DNA from 2 places in the Pantoea sp. Tr-811 genome. Region 2 is predicted to be linked to the other one. Evidence: predicted binding sites of a transcription regulator. Region 2 holds the regulator's gene; the other holds the start of a gene.

Region 1 (6,202 bases), on a different contig from region 2:
AACACTTCCAGGTTCAGGCGTGCACCGCCACGGGTGATCAGCATGTACAGCACGGAAATCAGCGGCACGCTGGCCAGCAAGGCGACGCACCAGACCATGGTGGTCAGCACGACACTGCGCAGGGCGCGGCCTTCGAAGCGGCGTTGCAGGCTCGGCAGCGGGTTCGCTGGGGCTGTGATGTCAGTCATTATTTGTTACCCCGCTGGGCGTAAAGCATGATCAGCGATCCGAACACGTTCACCAGCAAGGTGATGAACATCAGGACCAGTGCGGCGTACATCAGCACTTCGATCTCGTTCGGGCCGGCTTCCGGGAAGTTCAGCGCCAGCAGCGCTGCCAGGGTGTTGGCCGGGGCGAACAGGGACAGGGTAATGGTGTTGGCGTTACCCACCAGCATGGCCAGGGCCATGGTTTCGCCCAGTGCACGGCCAAGGCCCAGTACCAGGGAGCCAAAAATACCGGTGGCCGCAGACGGCACCATGACCTTGAGGATGGCTTCCCAGTGGGTCGTGCCCATGCCGTAGGCGGCCTGTTTGGTTTTCATCGGCACGCTGGTCAGGGCGTCCTGGGACACGGCGGCAATGGTCGGCAGGATCATGATTGCCAGTACCAAAGCTGCCGGCAGCAGGCCGGGGCCGCTGAGGGAAGTGCCGAAGAACGGGATCCAGCCCAGTTCGCTGTTCAACCAGGCGGTCAACGGGCGAATGGCCGGGATTACCACGTAGATACCCCACAGGCCGTAGACGACGCTGGGGATGGCGGCCAGCAACTCGACGATGGTGCGAAACACCGCGGCAAGCCGGGCCGGCAGGAAATCCTGGGTGAGGAAGATGGCCATGCTGATGCCGAAGAAACCAGCAATCAACAGGGCGATAAGCGCGCTGTACAGGGTGCCCCAGATAGCCGGCAGAATGCCGTATTTGCCCTGGTTGACGTCCCACACGCTGCCGAACAGTACGTCCAGCCCGTGTTTTTCCATACCTGGAAGTGCCTTGCGTCCTACTTCATATACCAGCGCGAAGACCAGCGCCAGCACCAGCACCACACCGATTCGGGCAAGCGCACGGAAGGTGCGATCTACCAGAAAATCCTTCGTGGACGGTGGCCTGCACGCGGAATCGGGGTTATCCGGTATGGCAAAAGGTGTGTTCATGGGCTAATTCCGGGACAGAGGACAAACACCCCCGGCATGGCCGTGAATCCATGCCGGGAGCGCCTGGGGTGTTACTTGATGTTTTCCGACGCTTTGCGCACTTGCTCGACAACCGAAGGCGGCAGCGGGATGTAGCCCATCGAGTCGGCGATCGTCTGACCTGTGGTCAGGCCGTACTCGACCATTTCACGCATGGCCTTGGCTTTTGCCGGGTTGCCGTTGTCCTTGCGGAAGATCATCCAGGTGTAGGAAGTGATCGGGTAGGACTTGGCACCTTCCGGGTCCGGCAGGGTGGCGACCAGGTTTTCTGGCATTTTCACCGCGGCCAGGGCTTCGGCACCGCTCTCGGCGTTCGGCACGACGTAGTGGCCAGCCTTGTTTTCCAGCTCGGCGAAGTCGACCTTGGCCAGTTTGGCGAAGCCGTACTCGATGTAGCCGATGGCGCCCGGGGTCTGGCGCACGGTGGCGGTCACGCCATCGTTCTTCGGCGACTTGATGAACTTGTCGGTGGCCGGCCAGTTGACGGTGTTGCCTTCACCCAGCTCTTGCTTGAAGTTGGCGTTGATGGCCGACAGGTGCTTGGTGAACACGGCGTTGGTGCCGCTGGAGTCGGCACGCACGACCACGGTGATCGGCAGCTCAGGCAGCTTCAGGCCTGGGTTGGCCTTGACGATCTGTGGGTCGTTCCACTTGGTGATCTTGCCCAGGAAGATGTTGGAGTAAACATCGCGTGGCAGCTTCAGGCCTTTCGGGTTACCCGGCAGGTTGTAGGCCAGGACGATTTCACCGGCAGTCATCGGCAGCAGCTGGACGCCTTCGGCGACCTTGGCGATGTCTGCTTCGCTCATGGCCGAGTCGCTGGCGGCGAAGTCGACGGTCTTGTTCAGGAAGTCCTGAACACCAGCGCCGCTCCCTTTGGACTGGTAGTCAACGGTGACGCCAGCAGTCTTCTTGCTGAAGTCCTTGAACCAGGTCGTGTAGATCGGGGCTGGGAAGCTTGCGCCGGAACCGGTCAGGCGAACGTTCTCTGCAGCGAAGGAACCCGAGGCACAAAGCGAAACGGCAACGGCGAGTGCAGCAGACTTCATCAGGCGAATCATCGAAAAGCGCTCCTTGTGATGGCCGGCACACTTTGCATCAGCTGTGTTACAGCTTTGTGACTGTTGAGTGGCAAAGCATTCGTTCGTGCCCTCTAGGGCGGGGCGCAGAGGCAGATGGATAGCGTTCTCAGGCACGCACGACGCTGGGGCGGCCATGGCCTGGCCGCCCGAAAAGGTGGGAAATCTTTATAAAGCAGGGGCTTGCCCTGCCGGGCTCAGCCGCTCCCGGTCATCTCCTGCGCGGGCGCGTCGCGGCAGCAGTTGCGGCTCGCACAGTAGAAATCGGCTTCGGCCCGGGTTGGGAAGCTCAGGCTCAGGCGCACCTTGTCCTGCGTGTCGTAGAGGTCGTAGCCCTCCCCCAGTACGGCGGGAAAGCCAGGGCGCCGGGGCAGGATTTCTTTGGTCAGGGGCACAGCGGGAACCACTACAAAGCGAGTCTGCATGATCATCCCTCTTTCAGCAGTGCTTAAGTATTAGTCCGACTATGTGAAAGCATCAAGTTGGCTCATGCAAAACTGCGTTTGCGCCTGCCCCCTGCGCCCAGGCAGGTGACGGCAAAGGCGATCACCAGCGCAGCGCTGCCCAACAGGAAGATCAACTGCGGGTTGGAGCCCTGCACCAACAGGGCAATCAAGGCCGGCGTCACCGCTGCCGCGCCCATCAGGGTGATACTGACCAGCGGGGTGAGCTTGCCGGTGGGGTCGTTGGTGGTAATCAGCGCCATGTAGTACGACAGCGACAGCACCCAACCGAAGTTGATCAGCAACAGGGCAACGAACAGTTGCATCGACGTGCGGGTGTGGCCAGTGAGCATGGCAATGGAGACGAACACTGCCAGCAGCCCCACGGCAATCATCAACTGGCGGTTGACCCGTGCGCCCAGCAGGCTCGGCAGCCCGGCCCCGGGCAGGCCGCCGATGGCCGACAGGCCGAAGGCCCAGCCGATGTCGACACCGCCAATGCCCTGGTCGCGGGCCAACTGGTCGATGAAGCCCCACACGCAATAGATGGCGATCTGCATGAACAGCATGCCCACCAGCGCACTGCGCCCGGTACGCGCCGAACCGCCCTGGGCTGGCGAGGCCTCGCCCAGGGCAAGCGCGGCTGCCGGGCGGCGCGGCAGTACCAGGCTGGCGGCGCAGATCAGCACGTACCACAAGGCGAATGCACTGAGCGCCGTTACCGTGCCGCTTTGCGCGGCCAGCAGCGGCAGCGCGGCGGAGAACAGCGAATACTCCGGGGTTTGCAGTAACAGCATGAGCCCGAACGAGCGGTCCTGGTTGGGCAGCCGGCCCAGGGTCGACACCGCGTAGGCATACACCAGCCCCGCGCAGGTGCCGGCTGCCAGGCGCACCACCAGCAACAGCGTGCTGGTGCTGGCCAACGCCGTGGCCAGGCTCAGGGCCACGCACAGCAGCCCGACCACCAGGCACAGGCTGCGCCCACCGTGGCGCTTCATCAGCGGTGGGCACAGCAAGGTGCCCAGGGTCATGCCGATCATCTCGACCGACACCACCCAGCCCTGCTGGTCGAGCGACAGGTTCAGCTGTTCGCTGACCAAGCCCATGAAAATCGGTTGTACACCACAGACGATGAAGGCGGTACAGGCGATGAAAATCAGCGCGGCACGCAGCCGCTTGGAATCGTTGAGCATGGGCAGGCCCCCAAGGTTGTTCTTATTGTTGGTGTGGCCAATCCTGGGGCGTGGGCGCAGGCTTGCACAGTTAAGAATCGAACTCCCTGGCAGTGGGCTTTTTAATGGGTATTGGCGGCCCGGGTAGGAGCGAGCGGAGCTCGCGATGGGGCGCGCAGCGGCCCCAGGGTTTCAGACTCGCAGCTCATTATGCCGGGGCTGCTTTGCAGCCCATCGCGAGCTGCGCTCGCTCCTACACGGCGCCCGTGCTGGAAACACGTAGTGCGCGTACACGGCGCGCGGCCGTGCTGGAAAACGCGCAGTGCGCGTGCATCCACAAACGCACTGCCGTCGATCCTGATAATTAATTGGAGGCAGCCCGCGATCCTCCCTACCGTAGCGGCCTAACGACCCTACACAGGCCCTGTCATGAACGACCGTGAGTTCATCAATGCCATCGACGCCGATGGCCTGCCCCTCAACATCGCCGTCAACAGCGGGCGCATCACCCATATCGGCGCCCAGCGCGCCAACCAGCCGGCCCGTGAAACCATCGACCTGGAAGGCCTGCTGGCCCTGCCAGGCTTCGTCGACGGCCACATTCACCTGGACAAGAGCTTCGTCGGCGACCGCTGGCGCCCGCACCAGCCCGTGGCCAGCCTGCGCGAGCGCCTGGCGGTGGAAAAGCGCGAACTGGCCAGTGCCCCGCCCATCGTCGAGCGCGCCGATGCGCTGATCCGCCAGGCTGCATCGTTTGGCACCATGGCCATGCGCTGCCATGTGGACGTGGACGCCACCACCGGCCTGACCCACCTGCAAGCCCTGTTGCAGGTGCGGGAAAAATGGCAAGACCTGATCGACATCGAACTGGTGGCCTTCCCCCAGGCCGGTGTGGTCACCTGCCCCGGCACCGCCCAGGTCATGGAAGCGGCCGTGCGTGAAGGCGTGCAGGTGGTGGGCGGTATCGACCCAACGACCCTGGACGGCGACGCCGAAGCCCAGTTGGACATCGTCTTCGGCATTGCCGAGCGCCATGGCGTGAAGGTCGATATCCACCTGCACGAGCCCGGCGATATCTGCATTGCCCAGCTTCAGCGCATTGCCACGCGCACCGAGGCACTGGGCATGCAAGGCCTGGTGGCGGTCAGCCATGCCTATGGCCTGGGCGATGTCGCCGACAGCGTGGTCGACCGCACGGCGCAGGTGCTGGCCAAGGCCGGTGTGTCGATCATGACCAACGCCCCGGGCGAGCACGCCTTCCCACCCGTGCTGCGCCTGCGCGCCGGTGGCGTGCGGGTGTTCACCGGCAACGACAATATCCAGGACGCCTGGTGGCCCTACGGCAACGGCGACATGCTGCAGCGGGCCATGCTGGTCAGCTACCGCTCGGGTTTCAACACTGACGAAGAACTGCGCGTGGCACTGGACATGGCCACGGTGGCCAGCGCTGGCGTGATGGGCAAGCAGGGCTATGGCCTGCAGGTCGGCAACGAGGCGAGCTTCGTGCTGTTCAGGGCAGCGAACGCGGCCGCCGCCGTGGCGGCCGCGCTGCACGAGCGGGTGATCGTGCGCCACGGCGCATTCTGGGGTGGCCCGCCACGGTTGCAGCTGCAGGCTGCACAGTTCAACGAAGCCGCGCCGCGCTGACGAGCTACGCCACCTCGGCCTTGAGAATGCCGATCAGTATCTCGGCCAGTTCCTGGACCAGCGGATCGGCCGTGGGGCGGTGAAAAATCGCCGCCTCGAACACCTTGATGGGCTTGAACCCCTCCTCCACCCCCAGCACCCGATGCCCAGGCGTCACCACCCGCGACGGCAGCAGGCTGACGCCCAGGCCATTGGCCACGGCTTCCTGAATACCGGCCAGGCTCGAACTGGTAAAGCCGATGCGCCAACTACGCCCCATGGCCTCGACGGCGCTGATCATGTCATCGCGGTACAGGCCCCGGGGCGGAAAGGTCACCAGCGGGATTGGCTCCTGGGCGAAACAGGGGTATTGGGCGCTGTCGATCCACTCGATGCGCTCTGGCTGGCAGGCGTTGGCTTCGCGGCTGTGGCGGCGCTGCTTGACCAGCACCAGGTCCAGCTCGCCACGGTCATAGGCGTTCATCAGGTCACGGCTCAGGCCACCGGTAATTTCCAGCTTGACCGTGGGGTTGCGCCGGTTGAAGGCAGCCAGTGCCTGCATGGTCTTGCCGGCGACGAAATCGTCCGGCAGGCCGATGCGCACGGTGACCGTCACCCCGCCCGACATGGCTTCGCTCAACTGGTTGCTCACCGCCAGCAGGTGCCGGGCAAAGCCCAGCAGGGTTTCGC
Region 2 (6,202 bases):
GCTGCAAGGCAGCCCCAACCTCAGCCCTTGCCACCCGCCAATTGTGCCGGGGCAAAATGACAGGTAAAGGTGCTGCCATGCCCCGGCACGCTGCTGATTTCCAGCTTGCCACGGTGGCGCATCAGCACGTGCTTGACGATCGCCAGGCCCAGCCCGGTGCCGCCGGTGTTCGAGGCGCGGCTGGAATCTACCCGGTAGAAGCGTTCGGTAAGGCGCGGCAGGTGCTTGGCGTCGATGCCGACCCCCGAGTCCTGCACCGACAGGTGCGCGCCCTGTTCGTCGCCCCACCAGCGAATGCGAATGTTGCCCTCGTCCTGGGTGTATTTCACCGCATTGAACACCAGGTTGGAAAAGGCACTGCGCAGTTCCGACTCGCTGCCCTTCAGGCGCAGGCCTGGTGCGGCTTCCAGGCTGATGCGCTGGTTGCGCGGCCCGGACAGTGCCTGGGCGTCGTTCTTGATGGCGGCAAGCAGGGCGTCGACTGCCACCGGCTGGTTGTCCGACGGGTAGTCGGTGGCTTCCAGCTTGGCCAGCAGCAGCAGGTCGTTGAGCAGGGTTTGCATGCGCGAGCCTTGCTGGGTCATCTGCTGCAAGGCCCGGGCCCAACGCGGGTTGACGTCCTCGACGTTGTCCAGCAGGGTTTCCAGGTAGCCGGTGATCACCGTCAGCGGCGTGCGCAGCTCGTGGGACACGTTGGCGACGAAGTCTTTGCGCATCTGTTCGAGCTGGTGAATACGGGTGACGTCGCGCACCAGCATCAGGTGCTCGTTGTTGCCGTAGCGGGTGATGTGCAGCTGTACGCGCAGGCGGTCGTTGATCGGCGAGGGGATTTCCAGCGGCTCGACGTAGTTTTCCGCTTCGAAATATTCCTTGAAGCGTGGGTGGCGCACCAGGTTGGTCACCGGTTGGCCGCCATCCTGCGGGGTCTTGAAGCCCAGCAAGGTTTCTGCGGCGCGGTTCCACCACTCCAGGTTGCCGTCGCTGTCGAGCATGATCACCGCGTCGCGCAGGGCGGCGGTGGACTCCTGCACCCGGTCGATCACCGCCTGCAGGCGCCCGCGCACGCGCTGGTCGCGGCGTTGCAGGTGGTAGATGCTGTCGAACACCTCGCCCCACAGGCCGTAGCCATCGGGCGGGGCTTCCTCGGGTTGGTGGTTGCGTAGCCAGTCGTGCAGGCGCAGCAACTGCTTGAGGGTCCAGCCCAGGTACAGCGCCAGGCCGATGGCCAGGCTCCAGCCGTAATACCCGCTGGCCAGGCCACCGATCAGGCAGACGGTGACCAGCAGCAGCAGGTGGCGAATCAGGGTCGCGTGCCAGTTCTGGTTCAATTGACGGTCCTTGTACAACGACGTGCAGCTTGGCGCTTTTCGACTCGATCAGCTCTTGGTCGAGAAGCGGTAGCCAGTGCCCCGGACGGTTTGTACCAGATTTTCATACGCTTCACCCAGTGCCTTGCGCAGGCGACGGATGTGCACGTCGACGGTGCGCTCCTCGACATACACGTTGCCGCCCCATACCTGGTCGAGCAACTGGCCACGGGTGTAGGCGCGCTCCTGGTGGGTCATGAAGAACTGCAGCAGGCGGTATTCGGTAGGGCCCATCTCGGCCGGCTTGCCATCGATGGTCACGCGGTGGCTGATCGGGTCGAGCAACAGGCCACCCACTTCGATTGGCGCCTCGCTGTCGCTCGGGCCGGTGCGGCGCAGCACGGCCTTCAGGCGTGCCACCAGCTCGCGTGGCGAGAACGGCTTGGTGATGTAGTCGTCGGCGCCCACTTCCAGGCCCTGGATCTTGTTGTCCTCTTCGCCCTTGGCGGTGAGCATGATGATCGGGATGTCCCCGGTCAGCTCGTCGCGCTTGAGGCGGCGCGCCAGTTCGATCCCGGAGGTGCCGGGGAGCATCCAGTCGAGCAGGATCAGGTCGGGCTTGCGGTCGACGATGATAGCGTGGGCTTGCTGGGAATTTTCGGCTTCCAGGCAGTCATAGCCGGCCATTTCCAGGGCAACGGCGATCATCTCGCGAATCGGTGCTTCGTCGTCGACGATCAGAATGTTTCTGCCAACCATGCTCAAAACCTCTCCCAGGATTCGTGTCTTGGCCCGCATTAGATAACGGAATTATTGCAGCTGTGTGACAGGGTGTTGGCCGTTCTGGCGACATTCCGTGACTGGGCTAGGCTACACAAGGCCGCGCAGGCGGTGAACAACACGCATTCCAAGCCCGAATTCAAGGTGAATCCAATGACACGACATACGCTGAGCTGGATGGCCCTATTCGCTGCACTGGCGCTGCCCGGGGTGGCATCCGCCCACCATGCCATGGAGAAGAACGGCATGCTGGTCGACCACAACGGCATGACCCTGTACACCTTCGACAAGGACACCGGCGGCAAGTCCATGTGCAACGGCGACTGCGCCAAGAACTGGCCACCGCTGATGGTCAAGAAGGATGACGAAGCACCCAAGGGCAAGTGGACCCATGTGAAGCGTGACGACGGTTCCATGCAGTGGGCCTACGGTGGCAAACCGCTGTACACCTTCGTCAAGGACAAGAAGGACGGCGACATGACCGGAGACGGCATGAAAGACGTCTGGCACGTGGCCAAGCCTTGATAGAGCTGGGGCCGCTCCTACAAGTGCCTGCACACACCGGCCGATGTAGGAGCGGCCTTGAGCCGCGAATGGGCCGCAGAGCGGCCCCAATCTTCAGCGAAGTGCGTAATCCAGCACCACCCCGATAAACACCAGCAACCCCGCCCAATGGTTGTGCAGGAAAGCCTTGAAGCACGACTCACGGTCCAGCTTGCGCGTCGACCAGAATTCCCAGGCAAAGCACGCCGCAGCGCCCAGCAGGCCAAGGTGGAACCAGCCGCCCAGCTCGAAGCGGTTGCCCGCCAGCAGCAGGCAGCCCAGTGACAACAACTGCAAGGTCAGGATGATTGCCCGGTCCGCTTCGCCGAACAGGATCGCGGTCGACTTCACGCCAATCTTCAGGTCGTCGTCGCGGTCGACCATCGCGTAGTAGGTGTCATAGCCCACCGTCCACAGCAGGTTGGCGATGTACAGCAGCCAGGCACTGGCCGGCAGTTCGTCACCGGCGGCGGTAAAGGCCATGGGAATGCCCCAGGAATACGCGGCGCCCAGCACCACTTGCGGGTAGTAGGTGTAGCGCTTCATGAACGGGTAGCAGAACGCCAGGGCTACCGCGCCGAACGACAGCCACACGGTGCGGCTGTTGGTGCACAGCACCAGCAGGAAACTCACCCCGACCAGGATCGCGAACAGTGCCAGGGCCTCGCGCGACTTCACCCGGCCACTGGCCAGCGGCCGGTCGGCGGTGCGTTTGACATGGCCATCGACCTTGCGGTCGGCGAAGTCGTTGATGCAGCAACCGGCGGCGCGCATCAGCACCACGCCCAGGCCGAAGATCAGCACGTTGGCCAGGGTGGGAGCACCTTGCCCGGCAATCCACACCGCCGCCAGGGTTGGCCAGAGCAGCAGGTAGATGCCGATGGGGCGGTCCATGCGGCTGAGCTGGACGAAGTCCCAGGCGCGCGGGTGCAGGCGGTTCAACGACTTGAGCAGTTGCAGGTACATCAGCGGTTCTCCTCCTTGGCCGCCTGCCACAGTGTAGGCAGAAACACCTCCGCCACCAGCAAGTCGAGGCCGCCACGCTCGAAACGCGAGCGCCGCCCCCACAGGCCGGCATGGGCAGCTGCGGCCGGCAGCCAGCCCTGTGGATAACGGCACACCTCGATCGGGTGGCGAATGAAGGCCTGGTCGCAGAACAGCAGTTCGCCCAGCGAGCGGCTGCCCAGGTGTTCCAGGTCCAGCCCGCCGCGCTCCAGGGCGCTGCGGCTGGCGACGCTACGGGCGAACACCCATGGCCGGCCATGGCCGCGCAGGTACACCTCGCGCACCCAACCCTCGGCGCCCGGCGCGACGCCCAAGGCCTGGCATTCGTCGGCGCGCAGCGGCTGCCAGCCCTCGAACAGGGGCGTGACGCTGAAGTGGTCGTGGGACAGGCGGGTGAGGCGGCGGGTCAGCGACCCTTCGTCGAACAGCCAGTCCAGGGTCGGCTGGTCGGTATCGGTGGCCAGTTGTGAATACGCCAGCCACGCGACAGCGGCTGCTTGCGGGGTTTCGTACGACACGTCGGTATGCTTGATGACAGCCAGAGAGGCGGCGAGCTTAGCATGATTGCCCCCAGCGCTTGCATCCTGCTGGCAGGGCCGCTACAAAGCCCTCAAGAATTGCGCGCTGGCCCCTTCGCGGGCAAGCCCGCTCCCACAGGTTGAATGCAGCCCTTGTGGGAGCGGGCTTGCCCGCGAAGTGGCCATCAGCAGCAACATACGCCCCGAGCCTGAACCGAGGACCAAGACCCCATGAAAAAGTGGCAATGTATTGTCTGTGGCCTGATCTACGACGAAGCCGAAGGCTGGCCCGACGACGGCATCGCCCCCGGCACCCGCTGGGAAGACGTGCCGCAAGACTGGCTATGCCCTGACTGCGGCGTAGGCAAGAGCGACTTCGAAATGATCGCCATCAGCTGATAGAGGAAAGCACGACATGACGTCCCCCGTGGTAATCATCGGTACCGGCCTTGCCGGCTACAACCTGGCCCGCGAGTTCCGCAAGCTCGATGGCGACACCCCGCTGCTGCTGATTACCGCCGATGACGGCCGCTCGTACTCCAAGCCGATGCTCTCCACCGGCTTTGCCAAGCAAAAGGACGCCGACGGCCTGTGCATGGCCGAACCCGGCGCCATGGCCGAGCAACTCAAGGCCGAGGTGCGCACCCACACCCGTATCAGCGGCATCGACCCGGGCCACAAGCGCCTGTGGATTGGTGAGGAAGCGGTCGAGTACCGCGACCTGGTACTGGCCTGGGGCGCACAGACCGTGCAGGTGCCTATCGAGGGTGATGGCGCCGGCCTGGTATTCCCGATCAACGACCTTGAAGACTACGCCCGCTTTCGCGCCGCCGCCGCGGGCAAGCAGCGCGTGCTGATTCTTGGCGCTGGCCTGATCGGCTGCGAATTTGCCAATGACATGCACCTGGGCGGTTTCCAGGTCGATGTGGTGGCGCCCTGCGAGCAGGTGATGCCAACCCTGCTGCACCCGGCGGCTGCCCGCGCCGTGCAGGCCGGCCTTGAAGGCCTGGGCGTGCGTTTTCACCTGGGCCCGGTGCTGGCGCGTTTGAACCGGGCAGGGGAAGGCCTTGAGGCGCACCTGTCCGATGGCCAGGTGATCGCCTGCGACCTGGTGGTATCGGCCATCGGCCTGCGCCCGCGCACCGACCTGGCGGCTGCCGCCGGCCTGCAAACCAACCGGGGCGTGGTGGTCGACCGCCAGTTGCGCACCTCGCACGGCAACATCTTCGCCCTGGGCGACTGCGCCGAGGTCGACGGCATCAACCTGCTCTACGTGATGCCGCTGATGGCCTGCGCCCGGGCCCTCGCCCAGACCCTGGCCGGCAACCCGACCGCCGTCAGCTACGGGCCAATGCCGATCACCGTGAAAACCCCAGCCTGCCCACTGGTGGTTTCGCCACCGCCCCAGGGCCGTGACGGTACGTGGCAAGTCGAAGGGCAGGGTGGTGACCTCAAGGTGCTCTGCCATGCCGCCGACGGCCAGTTGCTTGGCTACGCCCTGACCGGCAGCGCGGTGATGGAAAAACTCGCCCTGAACCGCCAGTTACCTGCCCTGATGGCCTGAATAACGGGCGTTCTGTCGGATTTATCCTGTTGTTGCCCCTACAATGGCCGCCCAGATACTGGCGCGGCCCCGGTGAGCGTGCCATTCTCAGTTCCGTCTGCCGCAGATTAGAGCCTGCGGTGCCTTGAGCGCTGCCTCAATGGCAGCACGGCATAACAACAAGAAATCCCGTCAAAGAGGCTTCACTATGCGTAAACCAGAACTCGCCGCCGTCATTGCTGAAAAGGCCGACCTGACCAAGGAAAAGGCCAACCTGGTGCTCAATGCGATTCTCGACAGCATCACCGGTGCCCTGGACAAGGACACGGTTACCCTGGTCGGCTTCGGCACCTTTGAAAAACGCCACCGTGGTGCCCGCACCGGCAAGAACCCGCAAACGGGCGAGCCCGTGAAGATCAAGGCCAGCAATACCGTTGCCTTCAAGCCCGGCAAGAACCTGCGCGACAGCGTCAACGCCCCGGCCAAGCCCGCCAAGAAAAAGTGAT

Evidence for each region. The regulator PhoB, encoded in region 2, activates phosphate uptake and scavenging genes when phosphate is short. The targets are predictions, from matches to a motif close to CTGTCATAAAACTGNCNNAT.
Region 1: pstS (phosphate ABC transporter substrate-binding protein PstS) is a predicted target of PhoB. The motif match lies at 2,297-2,316, and genes of this name have one in related genera.

What each region holds. Positions count from the first base shown of each region.
Region 1 covers NZ_VWXJ01000006.1:28,446-34,647, forward strand. Annotated here, with positions in the region: gene pstA (phosphate ABC transporter permease PstA) at 1-188, opposite strand, end outside; gene pstC (phosphate ABC transporter permease subunit PstC) at 188-1,153, opposite strand; gene pstS (phosphate ABC transporter substrate-binding protein PstS) at 1,225-2,253, opposite strand; gene F3J44_RS10990 (hypothetical protein) at 2,469-2,696, opposite strand; gene F3J44_RS10995 (MFS transporter) at 2,759-3,907, opposite strand; gene F3J44_RS11000 (amidohydrolase family protein) at 4,316-5,533, shown strand; gene F3J44_RS11005 (LysR substrate-binding domain-containing protein) at 5,538-6,202, opposite strand, start outside.
Region 2 covers NZ_VWXJ01000010.1:38,111-44,312, reverse strand. Annotated here, with positions in the region: gene phoR (phosphate regulon sensor histidine kinase PhoR) at 21-1,328, opposite strand; gene phoB (phosphate regulon transcriptional regulator PhoB) at 1,377-2,066, opposite strand; gene F3J44_RS16310 (hypothetical protein) at 2,241-2,612, shown strand; gene ubiA (4-hydroxybenzoate octaprenyltransferase) at 2,706-3,596, opposite strand; gene F3J44_RS16300 (chorismate lyase) at 3,596-4,153, opposite strand; gene F3J44_RS16295 (rubredoxin) at 4,385-4,552, shown strand; gene F3J44_RS16290 (NAD(P)/FAD-dependent oxidoreductase) at 4,569-5,717, shown strand; gene F3J44_RS16285 (HU family DNA-binding protein) at 5,905-6,201, shown strand.